2 linked regions of the Allobranchiibius huperziae genome follow. The protein of the gene in region 1 interacts with the protein of each later gene in a pairwise test. Links are inferred from orthologs where the notes say so. Each region holds a gene or a part of one and is shown in the gene's direction. Other genes may lie near its edges.

The links.
Region 2: the proteins of HNR15_RS14190 (region 1) and paaC interact in binary tests that used the Escherichia coli proteins (3 or more experiments, as listed by UniProt). The link is inferred for Allobranchiibius huperziae from one-to-one orthologs.

The regions. Positions count from the first base shown.
Region 1 is NZ_JACCFW010000001.1:2,996,968-3,000,281, reverse strand. The notes cover bases 266-3,264. They hold HNR15_RS14190 (response regulator), read left to right. Parts: upstream 266-1,418; coding sequence 1,419-2,111; downstream 2,112-3,264. Other genes in these bases: HNR15_RS14180 (hypothetical protein), read right to left, coding at 2,990-3,264; HNR15_RS14185 (hypothetical protein), read right to left, coding at 2,143-2,922; HNR15_RS14195 (ATP-binding protein), read left to right, coding at 266-1,422. Also shown: more of HNR15_RS14195, read left to right, coding at 1-265; more of HNR15_RS14180, read right to left, coding at 3,265-3,314. UniProt on the Escherichia coli protein: Member of the two-component regulatory system DpiA/DpiB, which is essential for expression of citrate-specific fermentation genes and genes involved in plasmid inheritance.
Region 2 is NZ_JACCFW010000001.1:2,577,498-2,580,598, forward strand. Bases 308-3,093 are described here. They hold paaC (1,2-phenylacetyl-CoA epoxidase subunit PaaC), read left to right. Parts: upstream 308-1,163; coding sequence 1,164-2,024; downstream 2,025-3,093. Other genes in these bases: paaA (1,2-phenylacetyl-CoA epoxidase subunit PaaA), read left to right, coding at 308-794; paaB (1,2-phenylacetyl-CoA epoxidase subunit PaaB), read left to right, coding at 791-1,153; paaD (1,2-phenylacetyl-CoA epoxidase subunit PaaD), read left to right, coding at 2,018-2,530; paaE (1,2-phenylacetyl-CoA epoxidase subunit PaaE), read left to right, coding at 2,527-3,093. Outside these bases: more of paaA, read left to right, coding at 1-307; more of paaE, read left to right, coding at 3,094-3,101. UniProt on the Escherichia coli protein: Component of 1,2-phenylacetyl-CoA epoxidase multicomponent enzyme system which catalyzes the reduction of phenylacetyl-CoA (PA-CoA) to form 1,2-epoxyphenylacetyl-CoA. The subunit C may be essential for structural integrity of the alpha subunit.

The DNA.
Region 1 (3,314 bases):
GAGCACGACGCGCCGGGCTGTGCCACGACGATCCAGACGATCGCGATGTCCATCGGCCGCGAGACCCACGCGTCGTACGTCGTGGTCATCGACATGCATCGGGTGCGTCACTCACATCCGGATCCGGCGCTGATCGGACAGCCGGTGACGGAGCCGATCGTCACGTCGGACGGCCGTGTCCATCTGGGTGCGGACAACGGGAGCACGGGCCGTTCGGCGAACGGCAAAGCGCCGCTCTACGGGCTCGACGGCCGGATGGTCGGCGAGGTGTCCGTGGGCATCAGGGAGAGCTCGGTCTCGAGTGCGCTGCGTCAGGAACTCCCCTCGTACGCAACGTGGTTCGCAATCGCGCTCGCCTTCGGCACGATCGCGTCATTCGGTCTCGCGGCGCACCTCAAACGCCGGACGTTCGGGCTGGAACTCGACGAGATCTCCCAGCTGCTGCAGGAGCGCGAGGGCATGCTGCACGGTGTGCGCGAAGGCGTCATCGCCTTCGACCGGCGTGACCGCGTCAGCGTCGTGAACGACGAGGCGCAGCGGTTGCTGGGCGTCCAGGTGAGCGCGGTGGGGGAGCACCTCAACGACGTACTGCCCGAGGGGCGCCTGCGTGATGCGCTCGCCGGGAGGGACACCAAAGGGGACGACATCGTCCTCACCGACGACGTGATCCTGGTGATCAACCGGATGCCCGTCACGGTGGCCGGGCGCCCGCACGGCTCGATCGTGACGCTGCGAGATCGCACCGAGGTGGCCGGCCTGCGCAGCGAGCTGGACGGTGAGCGCGGCCTGACCGACTCCCTGCGCGCTCAGCAACACGAGTTCGCGAACCGGCTGCACGCCGTCGCCGGACTGCTGCAGCTGGGGTACTCCGACGAGGCGCTCGACTACGTCCTGCAGATCCAGGGGACCGGGGCGGAGTTCGACAACACGCTGCGCACGCACATCGAGGCGCCGCAGGTCGTCGGACTCCTCCTGGGAAAGGCGGCGGAGGCCAGCGAGCGCGGCATCGAGCTGGTGATCGCCCCGGAGACCTGGCTCGGCGAATCGCCCGACAAGGTGCAGGCGCTCACCAGCATCCTCGGCAACCTGATCGACAACGCGTTCGCCGCGCTCGGCACGGTGCCCGCGCCGCGCAGAGTGGTGGTCGCGATCGTCGAGGACGAGAGCGAGGTGACGATCACCGTCGCCGACAACGGTCCCGGCATCCCCGCCGGGAGCGAGCGGATGATCTTCCGTGACGGCTACAGCACCAACGAGCAGGCCGGCGCCCGTCCCCGCGGGCTCGGCCTCGCGCTGGTCGAACGGCTCGTGACCAAGCTGGGCGGTTCGACCGTCGTCTCCGGTGGCCCCGGCGCCCGCTTCACCGTGCGGCTGCCGATCGCTTCCCCGTCCGTGCCCATCGGCAGCGGTGCGCCCGAATGAGCGAGGACGTGCTCGGTGTGGTCATCGTCGACGACGACTTCCGTGTCGCCGACATCCACGGCGCCCTCGTCCAGCGCGTCCCGGGGTATCAGGTCGTCGGAAAGGCGCACACCGCCGCGCAGGCGGTGGACCAGGTCCGGACACTGCGCCCGGATCTGGTGCTCATGGATGTCTACCTGCCCGACGGGAACGGGTTGGACGTGCTGCGTACCCTGCTCGACGAGCCCGATCCTCCCGCCGTCATCGTCATCACCGCGGCGCGCGAGATCGCCTCCGTCCGGGCGGCGATGCAGCTGGGAGCGGTGCACTATCTGGTGAAGCCGTTCGACTTCAGTCTGCTGATCGAGCGGCTCACGGCGTACCGGCAGCTGCGTCACCGCCTCGCCGGTCTGCCGGGCGAGCCGGCGCAGTCCGAGGTCGACGAACTGTTCGGGATGCTCCGCGCGACGCCCTCGCCGATGCCCCGCCCCGCGAAGGGACACTCCGCGCCGACGCTGGAGCTGGTCCGCAACGTCGTCCGGTCCACGACCGGTGACGTGTCGGCCGCCGAGGTCGCGGGCGAGGTCGGGATCAGTCGCGCCACGGCCCAGCGCTACCTCAACTACCTCGAACAGCAGGGTCTCGTGCAGCTACGACTGAAGTACGGCGCCGCCGGCAGGCCCGAGCATCGCTACCACCCGCGCGCCTGAGCGACCCGGCGACGTGGCCGCCGGGTCGAGGTCAGCCGCGCGCGGTCTGCAGCCGGGCGCGCAGAGCGGCCTGATGTGTCGAGGCCGAGACGAGCCCGATCGGACCGGACAGGTAGGTGTAGTCGTAACCGAGGGCGTCCATCATGGCGAACGAATTGTTGACGGTGGTGCCGACCAGTTGGACGGTGTCACCGCGGACGGCGGCCATCCCCAGCGCGGGGGCGGAGTAGAAGACGCTGTACCCCACGACGCCATGCCCGGAGGAGCATTCTTGCGCGAAGAGCAGCCGCAGCGACGCGCGCGAGCGCACAGTCGACGCCGTGCCGTTCGCGTACTTGTTGCACGTCGCGACGCTCCAGTACGCGGCAGGGTGGATGGCCGTGTGCTCGTAGAGGTAGACGCGTTCGTCGTCCTGCGGGAAGCCGGGGTCGAAGCGGTTGTCGAGGTTCACATAGTGGTCGTACTTCGAGAGCGGCACCCCGTTCTTGGCGAAGTAGGCGATGAGGTAGGACCAGTGTCCGGAGGCAACGGGATAGCACGACGTGCGCAGCTCCGGCCCGGTGACGCCGGGTGCGGACGCCGCGGGGATCACCACGGCCTGCGATGGGTGGGCCTGCACGAGCTTCACTTCGGCCCGGGCGTGCGCGTCACAGGTGGCGCGGCTGGTGAACTGAGCCTCTCGGGTCGTGCCGTGGTAGTAGACCGAGTTCTTCTCGGTGGCCGCCGACGCACGGACCGGTGAGCCTCCCCACCCGGTGAGCGCACTGCCGGCCGCCACGACGGCGAGGGCCGCTCCCCATGCCTTCTTCATCGATGTGTTCCTCCTGGGTAGTGGGCCGCGGGGCCCGGGTGACGGCTGTGGACGACCGAGATGGTCGTCACCGGTGCGAGGTGGGACTGGTGGTGCCCCACACGTACTGCGCCTCGCCGTACACCACGCGATAGTCGCGGGGGGCCGACGAGGCGTAGGAGTACGACGCGACGCCGGCCGCGTTGCTCCGGACATTCTTCAACGCGGTCCACTTCGTCGCACCGGACGCGCGGTACTGGATGACGCCGACCTGGCCGGCCCAGGGGATGTTCTCGTCGCGGCCGGTGGAGTAGCGGATCACTCGGGTGCGCAGCGTCACCGTGTTGCCCTTGCGGCTCGTCGACAGCCCGGCCCAGGACCCGACCTTGACCGTCGTACGGGGAGCGTTCTGC
Region 2 (3,101 bases), 420 kb from region 1 along the record:
ACTGGATCACCCGGGCGCCCTCACTGCGGCGCAAGGCCGTGCTGCTCGCGAAGGTGCAGGACGAGGCCGGGCACGGGATGTACCTCTACAGCGCCGCCGAGACCCTCGGGGCCGACCGGGCCGACATGACCGGCAAGCTCATCACCGGCCGGCAGAAGTACTCCTCGATCTTCAACTACCCCACGCTGACCTACGCCGACGTGGGCGTGATCGGCTGGCTCGTCGACGGCGCCGCGATCTGCAACCAGGTGCCGTTGTGCCGGGCGTCCTACGGGCCGTACGCCCGGGCCATGGTGCGCATCTGCAAGGAGGAGTCCTTCCACCAGCGGCAGGGCTACGAGCTGCTGCTCACGATGATGCGCGGCTCGGACAAGCAGCGCGCGATGGTGCAGGAGGCGACGAACCGCTTCTGGTGGCCGTCGCTGATGATGTTCGGCCCGCCCGACCACCGCTCCCCCAACACCGAGCAGTCGATGCAGTGGGGCATCAAGCGGCACACCAACGACGAGCTGCGTCAGCGCTTCGTCGACATGACCGTCCCGCAGGCCGCCAAGCTCGGCGTCACGCTGCCCGACCCTGACCTGCGCTGGAACGAGGAGCGCGGCCGACACGACTTCGGCGAGATCGACTGGTCGGAGTTCGACGCCGTGCTGAAGGGCGACGGCCCGTGCAACACCCAGCGGGTGCAGCACCGTCGCGCCGCGCACGAGGACGGCGAGTGGGTGCGGGACGCGGCGACCGCGTACGCCGCCAAGACCGCGGCCCGGCGGGCCGAGAAGAAGGTCGCCTCATGAGCGAGTACACCGCCGAGGGCGGTCATGGAGCCGTGCCCACCCAAGGTGTCCCGACCGAGCCGACGCCGAGCGCCGTGCGATCGGACTGGCCCCTCTACGAGGTCTTCCTGCGCGGCAAGCGCGGGTTGAACCACGTGCACGTCGGCTCGCTGCACGCCGCGGACGCCGACATGGCGCTGCACCACGCGCGCGACCTCTACACCCGCCGCAACGAGGGCGTCAGCATCTGGGTGGTGGCCTCCGCCGACATCACGGCGTCCAGCCCCGCCGAGAAGGACCCGTTCTTCGCACCGTCGGGCGACAAGGTCTACCGCCACCCGACCTTCTACGACATCCCGGCCGACGTGCCGCACATGTGACGAGGCTGCGATGACCGACCACCTCTACGACGCGCTCGCCGACGTCCACACCGGTGACGAACGCTGGGCGTTCGGCACGGGGTTCACCGATGCCCTCGAGGGCATCGACACGACCGTGCCCTCCGATCTGGACGCCGACGCGCTGGCGGCGTACTGCCTGATGCTCGGCGACGACGCGCTGGTCCTGTCCCACCGGCTGCAGCAGTGGGTCACCCGGCTGCCGGAGCTGGAGGAGGAGACCGCTGTCGCCAACATCGCGCTCGACCTGCTCGGCCAGGCGCGGATGCTGCTGGCCCGCGCGGGCACGATCCTCGGCCGCAGCGAGGACGAGCTGGCCTACTTCCGCGACGCGCAGGACTTCCGCAACGTGCGGCTCGTGGAGCCGGTCGACGAGGACTTCGCCCAGCTCGTCATCCGACTGATGGTCTTCAGCACCTGGCGTCTCGCCCTCTTCGAGCAGGTGCAGCGCGTCGCCGATCCGGTGCTGGCCGCGATCGCCGCCAAGGGCATCAAGGAGCTGCGCTACCACCGCGATTACGCCGCCGGTTGGGTCGTGCGACTCGGCGACGGCACCGAGGTGTCGCACGACAAGGCCGCGGCGGCCGTCGAGCGGCTGTGGCCGCTGGTGCCGGAGCTGTGGCGGCACTGCGCACCCCAGTCGGCGTTGGGCGTCGAGCCCCCCGAGGCGGCGGTGCTCGAGGTGCTGTCCGGGGTCTTCCGGACCGCGACCCTGGACGTCCCCGAAGGCGCGCACGTCCTGGGCGCCGTCGACGGTCGCACGGGCCGCGACGGCATGCACACCGAGGCGCTCGGATACCTGCTGGCGGAGCTGCAGAGCGTCGCGAGGGCCGATCCGGAGGCGACGTGGTGACCGCGAAGGCGGACACCCTCCGCGGTGCCGCGTGGGACGCGGCCGCGCAGACCCCGGACCCCGAGCTGCCGATGCTGACCCTGGCCGACCTGGGCATCCTGCGCGACGTGCAGGAGTTCCACGACCACGTCGTCGCCACGATCACCCCGACCTACTCCGGATGCCCCGCGATGCGCGAGATCGGCCTCGACGTACGCCGTCGCCTCGAGGCCGCGGGGTTTGAGAACGTCCAGGTGGCAACACAACTCGCGCCTGCGTGGACCAGTGACTGGATCACCGAGGCAGGCAGGGAGAAGCTGCAGGCTGCGGGAATCGCGCCGCCCAGCGCGGCGCGCACGGGCACCGGCCCGGTGCCGGTGACGCTCGGGCTCCCCGCCAGCGCGCCGTGCCCGCACTGCGGCTCGTCGGACACGTCGCACACCGCCGCATTCGGTGCGACAGCATGCCGCTCGCTGCATCGTTGTCACACCTGCGGCGAACCCTTCGAAGCAGTGAAGGCGATATGAGGACCGACTTCCACACGCTCACCGTGCAGCGTGTCGAGCAACTGACCGACGACTCGACGGCACTCACGTTCGCGGTGCCGCCGTCACTCGCCGACGACTTCCGCTTCGCGCCCGGCCAGAGCCTGACGGTGCGCCGCGGCGACGAGCGTCGCTCCTACTCCATCTGCGCCGCCCGCGGTGAGGCGCCGCGGATCGGCGTGCGCGAGGTCGCGGGCGGTGCCGTCAGCAGCTGGCTCGTGCACGACGTACGCGCTGGCGACAGCCTCGAAGTGCAGTCTCCCTCAGGCCGATTCGTGCCCGACCTCACGACGCCCGCGTGTCATGTGCTCATCGCGGCCGGCTCCGGCATCACGCCGATGATGTCGATCGCGCGGTCGGTGCTGGAAGCCGACGACACCTCGACCGTGACTCTGCTCTACGGCAACCGGCAGACCGACTCGGTGATGTTCGCCGACGAGATCGCCGACTGCAAGGACGCCCACCCCACCCGGATGCAGATCGTGCACGTGCTCTCGCGCGAACCGCAGGAGGTCGAGCTCTTCGGCGGCCGGATCGACGTCGAACGTCTCGC